Regions from separate parts of the Cedecea sp. genome, predicted to be linked through region 3. Evidence: predicted binding sites of a transcription regulator. Region 3 holds the regulator's gene; each other region holds the start of a gene.

Region 1 (3,729 bases), on a different contig from region 3:
CTATCAGCATCACAAATACCACGATAGTAATGGCCAGGGGGCGGTTGAGGCCCCGGCGCATAAACCAGGTGACCAGCGGGTTGAGAACGATGGCGAAGAACAGCGCCAGCAGCAACTGAACGACGATGTCGGCGGCGGCGTGAATGCCGGCGAGAATAATCACCAGTGCCGAAAGTTTTAGCAGAATATGCAGTCCGGTTTTATCGAGTTGAGGGGGAGTCATGCAGACGTCCTGTCAGGAAAGGGTGCTTTTAGTGTAGTGCTTCCCGGGCGCGAGGCTGCGGCAGCCTGTCTGAAAATGAAGAAAAAAAATGGCCCCGCGAGAGGCGGAGCCATTGATGCATCGCGCAGCGATTACTTGATGGCGATGGTGTTGATGATGTTTTCCGCGTTGGTCTGCGCCAGCTGCTGGTTATCCGCAGGCAGCGTTATTTGCATGGTCAGCAGCTTGTCGTCCACTTTCCCAAGGATGATGGAAGAGTAGGCGGTCTGGCCTTTGGCAGAGATAACGCTGTCCAGCTGTTGCAGCGTGTGGCCTTTAATCTCGATGGATTTGTTGGTCACGACCTGAAGCTGCGGGTCACGCGCGCGCTGCTGATCTTCCAGACGTTTTGCCAGCGCGGCAAGGTCGTCAGTGGTGTTGTCGCCGACAATCACGATCACCGCTTTCTGGCCGGTCGCGTCAGAATAAACGTGCATGTTGTTGGACTGTGTGCCCACTTTGCCGCTCTGATCGGTCATGTCTGCCGGCAGGGCGAAGCTCAGCTTGCCGTCCAGCAGTTCGATAGGCTGGCCACTGGCGCTGCTGGCTGCCTGACTACCGGCGGTAGCGGTTTTGCTGTCGTTATTGTCACAGGCGGCAAGACCCACTACCAGCAGGCCAATACCGACATATTTTACCAGGTTGCGCATCGCGTTATTCCTTTCCGTTAGCAAGCCACAAGGCCGATGCCTGCATCTTAACACAAGATATTCGGCCCGCGTTTAACCTGGCTGTAGCGCGGAGATTTCGGATTTATCTGCGAGGCGTTTCAACAGCATATTCAGCAATACGCCGTACATCGGTAGGAAGAAAATCAGGCTGATAAGGACTTTGAAGCAGTAATCGACCACGGCGATTTCCACCCAATGCTGGGCCATAAAGGCGTCCGGGCTGCGCCAGAAGGCGATAAAGAAGAACGACAGCGTGTCGCTCACGTTGCCAAACAGCGTGGAAGCGGTAGGCGCTAGCCACCAGCAGCGGTTTTGACGCAGGCGGTTGAAGACGTGCACGTCGAGGATCTGGCCGAGCGCATAGGCCATAAAGCTGGCGATTGCGATACGGGCGACGAACAGGTTGAAGTGGGTTAGCGCTTCAAAGCCCTGCCAGCTTCCCATGTAAAACAGCGCTGAGATGCCGTAGGAGATAACCAGCGCCGGGATCATTACCGCGAAAATAATGCGTCGCGCCAGCGGAGCGCCAAAAATACGCACCGTGAGGTCGGTCGCCAGGAAGATAAACGGGAAGCTGAAGGCGCCCCAGGTCGTATGAAACCCGAAGACGGAGACCGGAAGCTGAACCAGATAGTTGCTGGAGGTGATCACCAGCAAATGAAAAAGCGATAGCCAAAACAGCGCATTAGTGCGCTGGCGAGTGCTGAACTGCATCATGTTGTAGCCTTTTTAGTAGTGGGGTGAGGGAACCCAGTCAAAAATGTAAAGCGCGGGGATGATACTGCTTTAGCTTTTCATTGCAATGGTTAATTTTAACGCAATCGTTCACGCGGCTTGCGCCAGATTTTCCCCGGCGTAAACTAGCGCGGTTTTTGACGACCTGAGAGTGCTATGACCGATTTGTTCGCAACCCCCGACCATACGCTGGACGCCCTTGGCCTGCGCTGCCCGGAGCCGGTGATGATGGTGCGCAAAACCGTGCGCAATATGCCCGTAGGCGAAACGCTGCTGGTGATAGCCGACGACCCGGCCACCACGCGCGATATCCCGGGCTTCTGCCGCTTTATGGAACACGAGCTGGTCGCCAGCGAAACCGACGCGCTGCCTTACCGCTATTTGCTGCGTAAGAGCCATTAAACGAGGCGCATGTTCGCGCCCCGTTATCTTTCGAAAACTATTTCTTCCGCAGCAGGCGAATGGCGTTCGCCGTTACCAGCGCGGTAGCCCCTGAGTCTGCCAGCACCGCCAGCCACAGGCCGGTCAGGCCGAGCAGGGTGGTGACCAGGAAAATCCCCTTCAGCCCCAGCGCAATCGTCACGTTCTGGCGAATGTTGTTATGGGTGGCTCTGGCGAGCCGCACCATGCTTGCCAGTTCGGTCAGGCGGTTGTGGGTCAGGGCGGCATCTGCGGTTTCCAGCGCGACGTCGGTACCGCTGCCCATGGCAATACCGATGGTGGCCGCTTTCATCGCCGGCGCATCGTTAATGCCGTCGCCGACCATCGCCAGCGGCGCGGTGGCATTCAGTTTGTTCACCGCCGCCACTTTGTCTGCCGGGAGCAGGCTGGCGCGGTAATCAATGCCCAGTTCGCTGGCTATTGCCGCCGCCGCGCGTGGGTTATCCCCCGTCAGCATCACGCCCTGAATGCCCAGTTGATGAAGGGCGGTAACCGCTTCACGCGCGTCGCTGCGCAAAGTGTCACGCATGGCGATGGTGCCCAGCAGCTGCCCTGAACGCAGTACCACGATGACCGTCTGGCCCTCTTCTTCCTGCTTCGCGATACGTTGTTGCCAGGTTTCGTTGAGTATCTGAGCGTCAAGTTTGGACGGTGAGCTGAGCAACAGCGTTTCACCCTGGATATTCGCTTCAACGCCAACCCCGGCCAGCGCGCGGTGATTTTCCGCGACGACAGTGGGCAAATTACGCTGTTGTGCTGCATTCACTATGGCCTGAGCCAGCGGGTGCGTGGAACCCTGTTCTACCGCGGCGGCGAGCGCCAGAAGCTGGTCTTCTTCTATCCCTTCTTCCGCCGCAATGGCGGTGACCTGCGGTTTACCCGCCGTTAGCGTGCCGGTTTTATCGAAGGCGACCTGCTGGATTTGACCGAGACGCTCCAGCGCCGCGCCGCCTTTAATCAACGCCCCACGGCGTGCGGCTGCGGCAAGGCCGGAAGTAATGGCCGCAGGCGTGGAGATAACCAGCGCGCACGGGCAGCCGATAAGCAGCAGCGTCAGCCCTTTATAGATCCACGGTTCCCAGGTTTGTCCGAACAGCAAAGGGGGAACGACGGCGGTCAGTAACGCGAGAAGCATGACGATCGGCGTGTAAATCCGGCTAAAGCGATCGATAAAGCGTTCGATGGGCGCGCGGCGCTCCTCGGCTTCCTCAATCAACCGCAGAATGCGGTCGATGGCGCTGTCGCCGGGCTCGGAAATCACCTCCAGCTGAACAAGGCGATCCACGCTGGTGCTGCCTGCGGCGACTTTTTCGCCCCGCTGGCGCTCTACCGGCACGGATTCCCCGGTTAAGGCGCTTTCATCAAAGCTGGCAAAACCGCTGAGCAGGCGACCGTCGGCGGGCAGTCGGCCACCGGCGGCGACCTCAATAACGTCGCCGGGACGAAGATCGGCCTGAGCGACGGTTTCGCGCTCGCCGTCCCGGAGGCGAATAGCGACGTCCGGCTTTAACGCCATTAAGGCGCTTACCCCCCGGCGCGCACGGCTGGCGGCGTAGGATTCGAGACGTTCACCGATCAGAAACAGCAGTAAGACCATCGCCGCTTCGGCGGTAGCGCCGA
Region 2 (3,729 bases), on a different contig from region 3:
GGCTGAAGGGCTGGCAGAGGCGCATGCCACAGGTACAGATGTCGGCAGTTTCCCGGTGCTGGCTGCTTATCAGCAGCGCCGGGCCGCAGATAAAGCGGCAACTATCGGCGTCACTGACGGGTTGGTTCAGCTGTTTGCCAACCGTTGGGCACCGCTGGTGGCGGGCCGTAACCTTGGCCTGATGGCGATGGAACATTTTACCCCGGCACGAGACGTGCTGGCTCAGCGCACCCTGGGTTGGGTCGCGCGTTAAAGGAGAGTCAATTTGCAAAGCGTAGATGTGGCGATTGTCGGCGGCGGCATGGTGGGGCTGGCGGTAGCCTGTGGGCTCCAGGGCAGCGGCCTGCGCGTTGCGGTCATTGAAAGTCACCTTCCTCAGCCGCTTGCGCCTGATGCCGCGCCTGAACTGCGTGTTTCGGCGATCAATGCGGCCAGTGAAAAACTGCTGACGCATCTTGGCGTGTGGCCAAAAATTAGCGAGCGGGCCAGCTGCTATCACGGGATGGAAGTCTGGGAGCGAGACAGCTTCGGGCAAATCGCCTTTGATGACAAGAGCTTTGGTTTCAGCCATCTGGGGCACATCATCGAAAACTCGGTGATCCACCGGGCGCTTTGGCAGCGAGCGGAGCAATGCAGCGATATCACCCTGATGGCACCGGCGGAAATTAACCAGGTTGCCTGGGGGGAAAACGACGCGTTTCTGACCCTCAAAGACGGCGCGATGTTGACCGCACGGCTGGTCGTCGGCGCTGATGGCGCCAACTCCTGGCTGCGCGATAAAGCGGACATTCCGCTGACCTTCTGGGACTACAATCACCATGCGCTGGTGGCGACGATTCGTACCGCCGAGCCACATCAGGCCGTCGCCAGGCAGGCGTTTCACGGAGAAGGTATTCTGGCGTTTCTGCCGCTCTCGGACCCGCATCTGTGCTCTATTGTCTGGTCACTGCCGCCGGAAGAAGCGGCGCGTATGCAGCAGGTGGACGATGAAGCCTTTAATCAGGCGCTTTCCGTAGCCTTTAATATGCGCCTCGGCCTGTGTACCGTGGAAAGCGAGCGCCGCGTCTTCCCGCTGACGGGTCGCTACGCCCGCAGCTTTGCCGGTCACCGCCTGGCGCTGGTGGGCGATGCCGCCCATACCATTCATCCGCTGGCCGGGCAGGGCGTCAACCTGGGCTTTATGGATGCCGCAGAATTAATTGCTGAAATTCGCCGCCTGCATCGTGAAGGTAAAGACTTTGGGCAGCATCTCTATCTGCGTCGCTATGAGCGCAGCCGCAAGCACAGTGCGGCGGTGATGCTTGCCAGTATGCAAGGGTTCCGCGACCTGTTTGCCGGCAGCAACCCGGCTAAAAAGCTTTTCAGAGACATTGGCCTGAAGCTTGCCGACACGCTGCCGGGTGTGAAGCCTCAGCTAATTCGTCAGGCGATGGGGCTGCAAGATCTGCCGTCGTGGCTACGTTGAATCTCTAAGTGATAACCCCGTCACATTTCCCTTCCCGATGACCGGGAAGGGCACCTTCGCCCTCGTTTGAAATATTCTAATCTCAGGACAAATCTCGGATTACATTTTCTAATCTTACAATTTTAGCGATGTAGTTAATTTGTTTCTGAAATGGTCGTAAATGTTAGCTAGTGCTAAATTCGACATTAAATACCTGCTGTTAATGTGGGGTGTATCGCATTTTTTCAGTGAATTACTCTGCACACTTCCTCTCCCATTTTGGTCATAAGCTAATGCAATGACCGTTTTTCGCTTATGGTTTACGCCCCCGTTCAGTGGTAAGTTCAGGCCAAAGGTAACGTTTGCGTCGCTATCGTGGAGCGGTGGCGGTGCCGGGTTTCGTCTGACGGTTGGCAAAGCCAAATCCGCTTTGCAACCAGATGGTTAAAGAGGAAAAGATGACTCAACAGACCCCCTTATTTGAACAGCACACGCTTTGTGGCGCCCGCATGGTTGATTTCCACGGCTGGATGATGCCGCTGCACTACGGCTCGCAAATTGATGAACACCACGCGGTACGCACCGACGCCGGTATGTTCGACGTTTCCCACATGACCATCGTCGACCTGCAGGGCAGCCGTACTCGCGAATTCCTGCGTTATTTGGTCGCCAATGACGTCGCCAAACTGACTCAGCCAGGCAAAGCGCTTTACACCGCCATGCTCAATGCTTCCGGCGGCGTAATTGATGACCTGATTATCTACTTCTTCACCGAAGACAGCTTCCGCCTCGTGGTTAACTCCGCCACCCGTGAAAAAGACCTTGCCTGGATTAACCAACATGCTGAGACGTATGGCGTGTCCGTTACCGTGCGCGATGACCTGTCGCTGATTGCCGTTCAGGGCCCGAACGCGAAGGCCAAAGCCGCCACGCTGTTTAGCGAAGAACAACGTAAAGCCGTTGAAGGCATGAAGCCGTTCTTTGGCGTGCAGTCCGGCGATTTGTTCATCGCCACGACCGGCTACACCGGCGAAGCGGGCTATGAAATTGCGATGCCTAACGAAAAGGCCGCAGAGTTCTGGGCGCAGCTGGTTGAAGCCGGCGTTAAGCCTTGCGGGCTGGGCGCTCGCGACACGCTGCGCCTGGAAGCGGGTATGAACCTCTACGGCCAGGACATGGACGAAGGTGTTTCTCCGCTGGCTGCCAATATGGGCTGGACTATCGCCTGGCAGCCGGAAGATCGTGATTTCATCGGCCGTGAAGCGCTGGAAGCGCAGCGCGCCAGCGGCACTGAGCAGCTGGTTGGCTTGATCATGACCGAAAAAGGCGTATTACGTAATGAGCTGCCGGTACGGTTTATCGACGCGCAGGGTAATACTCACGAAGGTGCTATTACCAGCGGCACCTTCTCGCCTACGCTCGGTTATAGCATTGCGCTGGCCCGCGTACCGGCCGGCATCGGTGAAACGGCGATTGTGCAGATCCGCAACCGCGAAATGCCGGTCAAAGTCACCAAACCTATTTTTGTTCGCGCCGGTAAGCCGGTTGCGCTTTAAATTTTGAAATCAGGTATCAGGAGAAAACAATGAGCAATGTGCCGAACGAACTGAAATACAGCAAAGAGCACGAATGGCTGCGTAAAGAAGCTGACGGCAGCTACACCGTGGGCATCACCGAACACGCGCAGGAACTGCTGGGCGACATGGTGTTTGTGGACCTGCCTGAAGTGGGTGCCACCGTTTCTGCCGGCGATGATTGTGCCGTTGCCGAATCCGTGAAAGCGGCTTCTGACATCTACGCCCCAATCAGCGGTGAAATCGTCGCGGTTAACGACGCGCTGAGCGACAGCCCGGAGCTTGTCAACAGCGAGCCTTACGGAGAAGGCTGGATCTTCAAAATTAAAGCCAGCGACGAAGCACAGGTTGCCGCGCTGCTGGATGCTTCTGCCTATGAAGCGCTGTTAGAAGACGAGTAATTTTTAAACCCCTCTCCCCGGCGAGAGGGGAAAACATTTCAGGAATCACCGCTCATGACCCAGTCTTTACGTCAGTTAGAGAATCACGAAGCGTTTATCGACCGTCACATTGGCCCGAACGCGCAGCAGCAGCAAGAAATGCTGGACACCGTCGGGGCGAAGACGCTCAACGACCTGATCGCCAGCATCGTTCCGCAGGACATTCAGCTTGCCGAGCCGCCTCAGATTGGCGCCGCTGCGACCGAATTTGCCGCGCTGGCTGAATTAAAAGCCATCGCCAGCCGCAATAAACGCTTCAAAACTTACATTG
Region 3 (3,729 bases):
GGCAACGGCAAGTTTATTCAGTCTCCCCGCAGCGGCCGTGATATCCAGATAACCTCCCTGAGCGAGGATTACTGGCAGCGCCACTACGTCGGTGCCCGCCGGGTCATGACGCCAAAGACAATTCGCTAATCTTATCTGCGCCCCATCGGGCGGTTTTATTCTGATTAAAATGTTAACGGCCCGGCAACGGGCTGTTAATTGTTGCTGACAAAGAGGGAAAAAGCGTGGTTTTTCCCTCTTTGTGGTTATCAGTCGAAAATCAATAAATTGATTTTCCTTGTTTATTTTAAAACGCCATCTGGTATCTATTCATTGCAGGTAGTTTGTCTGCCGTCTGAACAGCCCGACAACGGGCTGTTTCATTTCGCTTTTTTGCACTCCCGTAATTTGCTAACCTTATAACCACACAAAATGTAGTTATATTGTGAATCAAAATAACAAGGAGTGAAGCAATGTCGTTCGAACTACCCGCCCTGCCCTATGCAAAAGACGCTTTGGCACCGCACATCTCAGCCGAAACCCTCGAATACCACTACGGTAAACACCATCAAACCTACGTCACTAACCTGAATAACCTTGTAAAAGGCAGTCCGTTTGAAGGGAAGACGCTGGAGGAGATCGTTAAGCACGCTGACGGTGGGATTTTCAATAACGCCGCACAGGTCTGGAACCATACGTTCTACTGGCACTGCCTGGCGCCAAACGCAGGAGGAGAGCCAGCCGGGGAAGTGCTGGCAGCCATTACTAACGCCTTTGGCAGCGTAGAAGCATTTAAAAAACAGTTCACCGAAGCCGCCATCAAAAACTTCGGTTCCGGCTGGACCTGGCTTGTCAAAAACAGCGACGGCAGCCTGGCAATAGTTTCCACCTCAAACGCCGGAACCCCGCTCACTACCGATGCAAAACCGCTGCTGACCGTAGATGTCTGGGAACACGCTTACTATATTGATTACCGTAATGCGCGCCCGACATATCTGGACCACTTCTGGGCGCTGGTTAACTGGACATTTGTTGCGCAAAACCTGGCGGGCTGATTTGCAGCCGCTTTTCATCAGAGAATGGAAGGATTACCTGAGGTTTTTTGGAAATAAACGGGGAAAATCAATTCATTGATTTTCGACTGATAACCACAAAGAGGGAAAAGCCATACTTTTCCCTCTTTGTCTACGGCCTAAGGGCCGCTATTAGCGGCCCTTATTAAATCAGTGCAGTACGGCGGTCAGCGCACCGGCAACAATCAGGCCCAGTACGATAACCGTGGTCACCATGGAAAACTTCAGATCGGTACTCATCGTAAGCTCCTTTTATTTCCCTACAAAGTGTAAGCAGGATGATTTTCCCACAATTGGCGAGAAAAATCCTGCTGGTTTTGCACAGATCTCGGTTTTCCCTCTTCCACTTTGCCCCGGGATAAGCCAAAATCCTTCGCTAATTTACCGCGTATCGCCCGGCAACGCCCTCCTCCCGCTGTATGTCGCATTCCCGACAGGCCTGCAACCAACGTGTTGCCCCAGGAGTTAGCGAAGGCAAACGTTTAACATATGAGTTATCAGGAGTTTACGATATGGTCTGGAGTGACATCTAATGGCAACAATTAAGGACGTAGCGAAGCGCGCAAACGTTTCCACTACCACTGTGTCACATGTCATTAACAAGACCCGTTTTGTGGCGGAAGAGACGCGCAACGCCGTCTGGGCAGCAATTAAAGAGCTGCACTACTCACCGAGTGCCGTTGCACGCAGCCTGAAGGTCAACCACACCAAATCCATCGGTCTGCTTGCTACCTCAAGCGAAGCCCCCTATTTTGCTGAAATTATCGAATCGGTCGAGAACAGCTGTTTCGCGAAAGGCTACACCTTGATCCTTGGCAATGCGCACAACAACTTTGAGAAACAGCGCGCCTACCTGTCGATGATGGCGCAAAAGCGCGTTGATGGCTTGCTGGTGATGTGCTCCGAGTACCCGGAAAGCCTGCTCTCTACGCTGGAAGAGTACCGTCATATTCCCATGGTGGTGATGGACTGGGGCGAAGCCCGCGCCGACTTTACCGACTCCGTTGTCGACAATGCTTTTCACGGCGGTTATCTCGCAGGCCGTTACCTGATTGAACGCGGCCATCGCGACATCGGTGCGATCCCGGGTCAGCTGGAACGTAATACCGGCGGCGGTCGCCATGCAGGCTTCCTGAAGGCGCTTGATGAAGCCAATATTAAAGTACCGGATAATTGGGTAGTTCAGGGCGACTTCGAGCCAGAGTCCGGCTACCGGGCCATGCAGCAATTACTCAACCAGCCACATCGCCCTACAGCGGTATTCTGCGGTGGCGATATCATGGCGATGGGCGCGATCTGCGCAGCGGATGAGATGGGGCTGCGCGTGCCGCAGGATATCTCTATCATCGGCTATGATAATGTGCGCAACGCCCGCTATTTCTCTCCGGCGTTGACCACTATCCACCAGCCAAAAGAACGTCTGGGCGAAACGGCCTTTAATATGCTGCTCGACCGTATAATCAACAAACGTGAAGAGTCGCAGACGATTGAAGTCCATCCGCGCCTCATCGAACGCCGCTCGGTAGCCGACGGCCCGTTCCGCGATTACCGCCGCTAAGTCTTGTCAGGAGCCGGGAATGTGTTGCCTGGCTCCTGAAGCCACTCCTGATTCATCGTCTCACTGTCCCCCAGGTATTCCAGCAGCCAGCTTAACGCAGGCGATGCGTCATCCTGCCTCCACGTCAGGCAGCAAGCTGCATCCGGGAACGGATTTTCCAGCGTCAGCTCCTGCCACTCTCCGCCGTCCAGCCACGGCTTAGCGATGTGCGTAGGCACCATGCCAATGCACAGGCCTGCGCTAAGGCAGTCCGCCCCTGAAGCCCAGTCCGGCACCACCACGCGGCGCTGGTTATCAAGAAGCCAGGTGATACGCTTGGGCAGCGAACGCGATGTATCCTCCAGAACCAAAGATGGCCAGGCCCTGAGCATATCGTCCGGAATAACACCCTCATGTTGCGCGAGCGGATGATCGGTCGAAACGACACAGCGCCAGCTAAGCGCCCCCATATCCCGAAACGCATAACGTCCTCCCACGGGGATAGCCTGCGTCGCCCCTATCGCCGCCTCTACTCGTCCGTCAGCCAGTGCGTCCCACACGCCGTTGAAGACCTCCTGAAATACCCGTAGCTCGATATCCGGAAAGTGGCGATAAAAATCCAGCACCAGCTGGCGGGTACGCTCTGGCTTCACAATATTGTCTACCGCAATGGACAGGTGCCCGCGCCAGCCGTTTGCTATCTGCTGGCATTGCTGTCGGGTAGCCATCATTTTTTTGATAACAGAGCGACCCTCCTTCAAAAAAAAAGCCCCGGCTGCGGTGAGTTCAACATCACGGTGCCGCCGTTCGAAGAGCGGCACAGCTAACCACTCTTCGAGCTGGCGTACCGTATAGCTTATGGCAGAAGGCACGCGGTGTAGCTCCTGGGCGGCACCGCTGAAGCTTCCATTGCGGGCCACGGCATCCACAACTTCCAGAGAATATTCAGACCACATGTTTTTGCCTGCAAAAAATTTGAATGCAATGTGCAAATATTAGCGTTTCACAAGCGGTTTTGCACTCCGTAGACTCCTGCCCCGTTAACCTGCTATCAAAAATCAAGAGTGAAATATGCAACCATCAAAGGGATTTCTTATCTGGCTTGCGGGGCTGAGCGTGTTGGGCTTCCTCGCCACCGAC
Region 4 (3,729 bases), on a different contig from region 3:
AGGGCGGGAGGCTAAATAAAACGATCCGGTTTGATTCAGTTCGCTGCCGTCCGTTAAGACGCGCACCCCGCCGTTCAGCAGCGCGGCCGAATAGTACGGATCCCAGATAGCCCAGGCGTCTACGTTACCCTGCTGGAAAGCGGCCCGCGCATCGGCGGGAGTCAGGTAAGCGGGCTGAATATCGGAAAAGTTCAGTCCGGCCTTTTGTAGCGCGCGCAGCACCAGATTGTGTGAGCTGGAGCCTTTCTGAAAGGCAATTTTATGGCCTTTTAAATCCGCCACCGTTTTCAGCGGACTATTCTCCGGCACCAGGATCACCTCTGCTTTCGGCTTGGGCGGCTCGGCCCCCACGTAGAGCAGGTCTGCACCAGCGGCCTGCGCGAAGATCGGCGGAATATCACCGGTGCTGCCCAGGTCAATACTGCCGACGTTCAGCGCCTCCAGCATCTGCGGCCCGGCGGGAAATTCAACCCACGAGACTTTGGTATTCGGGTATTGCTTCTCCAGTAGCTGGTGGCTTTTGGCTAACACCATACTGACGGAGCCTTTTTGGTAACCAATGCGCAGCTGCTCCGGGCCGCTGTCCGAGGCGTTGCTGTAAGTTGAAAAGGCGAGCAGGCCAGCAAACGCCAGCCACGGAGAACGACGTTTGAGCAGGTTAAACATGGCTCACCCCTCGAACGTTAAACGGGGACGGCACGGCAAAGTCGCGGCGATGAAGCGCCTGCCAGAAGGTTTCCAGCGATTCATCAAGACGTTTTTGCAGGTTTGGCGTGAACTGCGGTTTGTGCTGGTAATCGGTTACCTGGCCGTCGTCGGCAAACACGCCGTGCAGGATTTCCTGCGCTTTCAGCGCGTTTAATACGGGCTTAAGGGCGTAGTCCACGGCGAGCATATGGGCAACGGTACCGCCTGTTGCGAGCGGCAGGACGACCTTTTTTTCCAGGGCTCGTTCGGGGAGCAAATCGAGCAGCGTTTTTAGCGCACCTGAAAACGAGGCTTTATAGACCGGCGTGGCGATAATCAGGCCGTCGGCGGTACTGAGCTGTTCGGTGAGCGCCAGCAGCGCCGGGCTATCGAACCGGGCGTAGAGCAGATCTTCCGGCGCGAAGTTCTGTAAGTGCCAGTGATAGACTTCAACATCCAGGGCGCTCAGCTTCTCCCGCGCATACTCCAGCAGCGAGCTGGAACGGGACGGGTAGCGAGGGCTTCCGGCCAGGGTAATCACACGCATCACGACTCCTTATAACTAATTGTTTGCTTTTATCTAACATTGATAACAATTAGCGTGATACTCGCAGAGATGATTTCCGTGGCTAAGTGATTTTTCCAGGATAGATTTGCGAAAAAGCGCATATTGCGCGTTGGGAAAGAAAACGTTTGCCTCTATTCAGGCTTTTTTGCGACAGGTCAATTCCAATCATCCCCTGGATCGTGAATAATAGCGCCCCGGTCTGCACACCGGGAATCCAGGAGAGTTCATGTACTACCCCTTCGTTCGTAAAGCCCTTTTTCAGCTCGATCCAGAGCGCGCGCATGAGTTAACTTTTCAGCAGTTACGTTTTGTCACCGGTACGCCGCTTGAGTGGCTGGTTCGTCAGAACGTGCCGTCAAAACCGGTGACCTGCATGGGGTTAACGTTCAAGAACCCGCTGGGCTTAGCCGCGGGTCTGGATAAAAACGGGGAATGCATTGATGCCTTCGGGGCGATGGGCTTTGGCTCCATTGAGATTGGCACCGTGACGCCGCGTCCGCAGCCGGGGAACGATAAACCGCGCATCTTCCGCCTGGTGGAGGCCGAAGGGCTGATCAACCGAATGGGGTTTAATAATCTCGGGGTGGATAACCTGGTTGAAAACGTCAAAAAAGCGCATTTCGACGGCGTGCTCGGGATTAATATCGGCAAGAATAAAGATACCCCCGTTGAGCAGGGTAAAGATGATTATTTGATCTGCATGGATAAGATTTATCCGTATGCTGGCTACATTGCGATCAATATTTCGTCACCAAATACCCCAGGATTACGTTCGTTGCAATATGGTGAAGCGCTGGACGATCTTTTAAGCGCCATTAAAAATAAACAGCAGGCGCTGCAAGCTATCCACCATAAATATGTTCCTGTGGCGGTGAAGATCGCGCCGGATCTTTCTGAGGAAGAATTGATCCAGGTTGCGGACAGTTTAGTTCGCCATAATATTGATGGGGTGATTGCAACCAATACCACCTTAGACCGTAGTCTTGTCCAGGGGATGAAGCACTGCGACGAAACCGGTGGCTTAAGCGGTCGCCCGGTACAATTAAAAAGCACGGAAATTATTCGTCGCTTGTCTCAGGAATTAAATGGTCGACTACCGATTATCGGCGTCGGCGGTATTGATTCAGTTATCGCTGCTCGCGAGAAGATCGCGGCGGGAGCTTCACTGGTTCAAATATACTCCGGCTTCATTTTTAAAGGCCCGCCGTTGATTAAAGAAATCGTTACTCATCTCTGATCATTTACGCTTTGCAAACAACCAGGGCTTTATTTTCGGCTCTGGTTGTTTTATATTCCGCTACTGTTGCTTATTTAAACATATTGGTCTTTTATTAATATGGTATGAATTTGAGTGGCAATTCAGCAGCGGGATAAATGAAGGGTAAGCATTATGCGGATAAAACCGGACGATAACTGGCGTTGGTATTTCGATGAAGAGCACGATCGAATGATGCTCGATTTGGCCAATGGCATGCTATTCCGTTCGCGCTTTCCGCGCAAAATGCTGACCCCGGATGCCTTTGAAAATTCAGGCTTTTGTGTCGATGACGCGGCGCTCTATTTCTCCTTTGAAGAAAAATGCCGTGATTTACCGTTGGGTAACGAGCAACGTGCTGAACTGGTGCTCAACGCCCTGGTGGCGATTCGTTTCCTGAAACCACAGATGCCGAAAAGCTGGCATTTTGTCTCTCACGGTGACTGTTGGCAGCCGGGGATCGGGGACGGGGCCTGCGTGTGGCTAAGCGAGAATATGCAGCAGGTGAACCTGCTGGTGGTAGAAACCGGTGATAATGCCGCGCTTTGCCTGCTCGCTCAGCAGGGGCTCACGTTAGCCGGCCGCACTATGCAGCTGGGTGATGCTATCAAAGTCATGAATGACCGACTGAAACCGCAGCCTTTGAGCAGCGGCCTCAGCCTGGATCAGGCCGTTTAACGCGGCGCGACGCTCACGTTTCCGGCAGGAACACAGCTGCAGCACAAAATTGTGCCATCGGCGCCAATCGCACCTTTCTTTAACGCCTTCACTTCGCCGTCCAGCAAACGAATTCGACAGCTTCCGCAAATTCCGGCCCGGCAAGAATAGGGGACGCGGATCCCTTTGTTTTCCAGCTGCTCCAGCAGAATTTGCTGGTTATTACCCTGGAACGTGGTGCCTTCCCAGTCGATATTAACGCTGCTTTCAGGCTGGCTTTGCGGCTCGAGGCTTTCGACCACTTCACCCGGGCCATAAACATTGGCCGGTTTGTGGGCCAGCACTTCCAGCTCATCGCCCACGCGGATAACCCCGCTGTTACGGGCAATTAAGTTCTGCCCGAAGTCTACTGCACCGCTGTTATCTTGTGCCGTACGGAAACCCTGCAGCGTTTTCAACGGTTCGCCGCTTGGGTGTTTCAGGCCACGTTCCGGGCTTACGGTGGTAAAGATACAGCGGCTGCAGGGCTTGACGACGTCGAAGGTGACGCCGCCGATACGCA

Evidence for each region. Region 3 encodes PurR, which represses purine synthesis genes. Its sites were predicted from a motif close to CANGCAAACGTTTGCNTG; they were not measured.
Region 1: tusA (sulfurtransferase TusA) is a predicted target of PurR. The motif match lies at 1,748-1,765, and genes of this name have one in related genera.
Region 2: gcvT (glycine cleavage system aminomethyltransferase GcvT) is a predicted target of PurR. The motif match lies at 1,796-1,813, and genes of this name have one in related genera.
Region 4: pyrD (quinone-dependent dihydroorotate dehydrogenase) is a predicted target of PurR. The motif match lies at 1,370-1,387, and genes of this name have one in related genera.

What each region holds. Positions count from the first base shown of each region.
Region 1 covers NZ_DASYBS010000014.1:20,147-23,875, forward strand. The annotation lists gene VGM55_RS01955 (AI-2E family transporter) at 1-223, opposite strand, end outside; gene VGM55_RS01960 (DcrB family lipoprotein) at 355-912, opposite strand; gene VGM55_RS01965 (7-cyano-7-deazaguanine/7-aminomethyl-7-deazaguanine transporter) at 985-1,650, opposite strand; gene tusA (sulfurtransferase TusA) at 1,825-2,070, shown strand; gene zntA (Zn(II)/Cd(II)/Pb(II) translocating P-type ATPase ZntA) at 2,108-3,729, opposite strand, start outside.
Region 2 covers NZ_DASYBS010000029.1:55,840-59,568, forward strand. The annotation lists gene ubiH (2-octaprenyl-6-methoxyphenyl hydroxylase) at 1-253, shown strand, start outside; gene ubiI (FAD-dependent 2-octaprenylphenol hydroxylase) at 266-1,465, shown strand; gene gcvT (glycine cleavage system aminomethyltransferase GcvT) at 1,903-3,000, shown strand; gene gcvH (glycine cleavage system protein GcvH) at 3,030-3,419, shown strand; gene gcvP (aminomethyl-transferring glycine dehydrogenase) at 3,474-3,729, shown strand, end outside.
Region 3 covers NZ_DASYBS010000165.1:59,719-63,447, forward strand. The annotation lists gene VGM55_RS25895 (C40 family peptidase) at 1-129, shown strand, start outside; gene sodB (superoxide dismutase [Fe]) at 453-1,034, shown strand; gene VGM55_RS25905 (YnhF family membrane protein) at 1,203-1,292, opposite strand; gene purR (HTH-type transcriptional repressor PurR) at 1,585-2,610, shown strand; gene punR (DNA-binding transcriptional activator PunR) at 2,607-3,545, opposite strand; gene punC (purine nucleoside transporter PunC) at 3,661-3,729, shown strand, end outside.
Region 4 covers NZ_DASYBS010000009.1:101,741-105,469, forward strand. The annotation lists gene VGM55_RS01310 (sulfonate ABC transporter substrate-binding protein) at 1-666, opposite strand, end outside; gene ssuE (NADPH-dependent FMN reductase) at 659-1,234, opposite strand; gene pyrD (quinone-dependent dihydroorotate dehydrogenase) at 1,482-2,492, shown strand; gene zapC (cell division protein ZapC) at 2,646-3,188, shown strand; gene VGM55_RS01330 (YcbX family protein) at 3,185-3,729, opposite strand, start outside.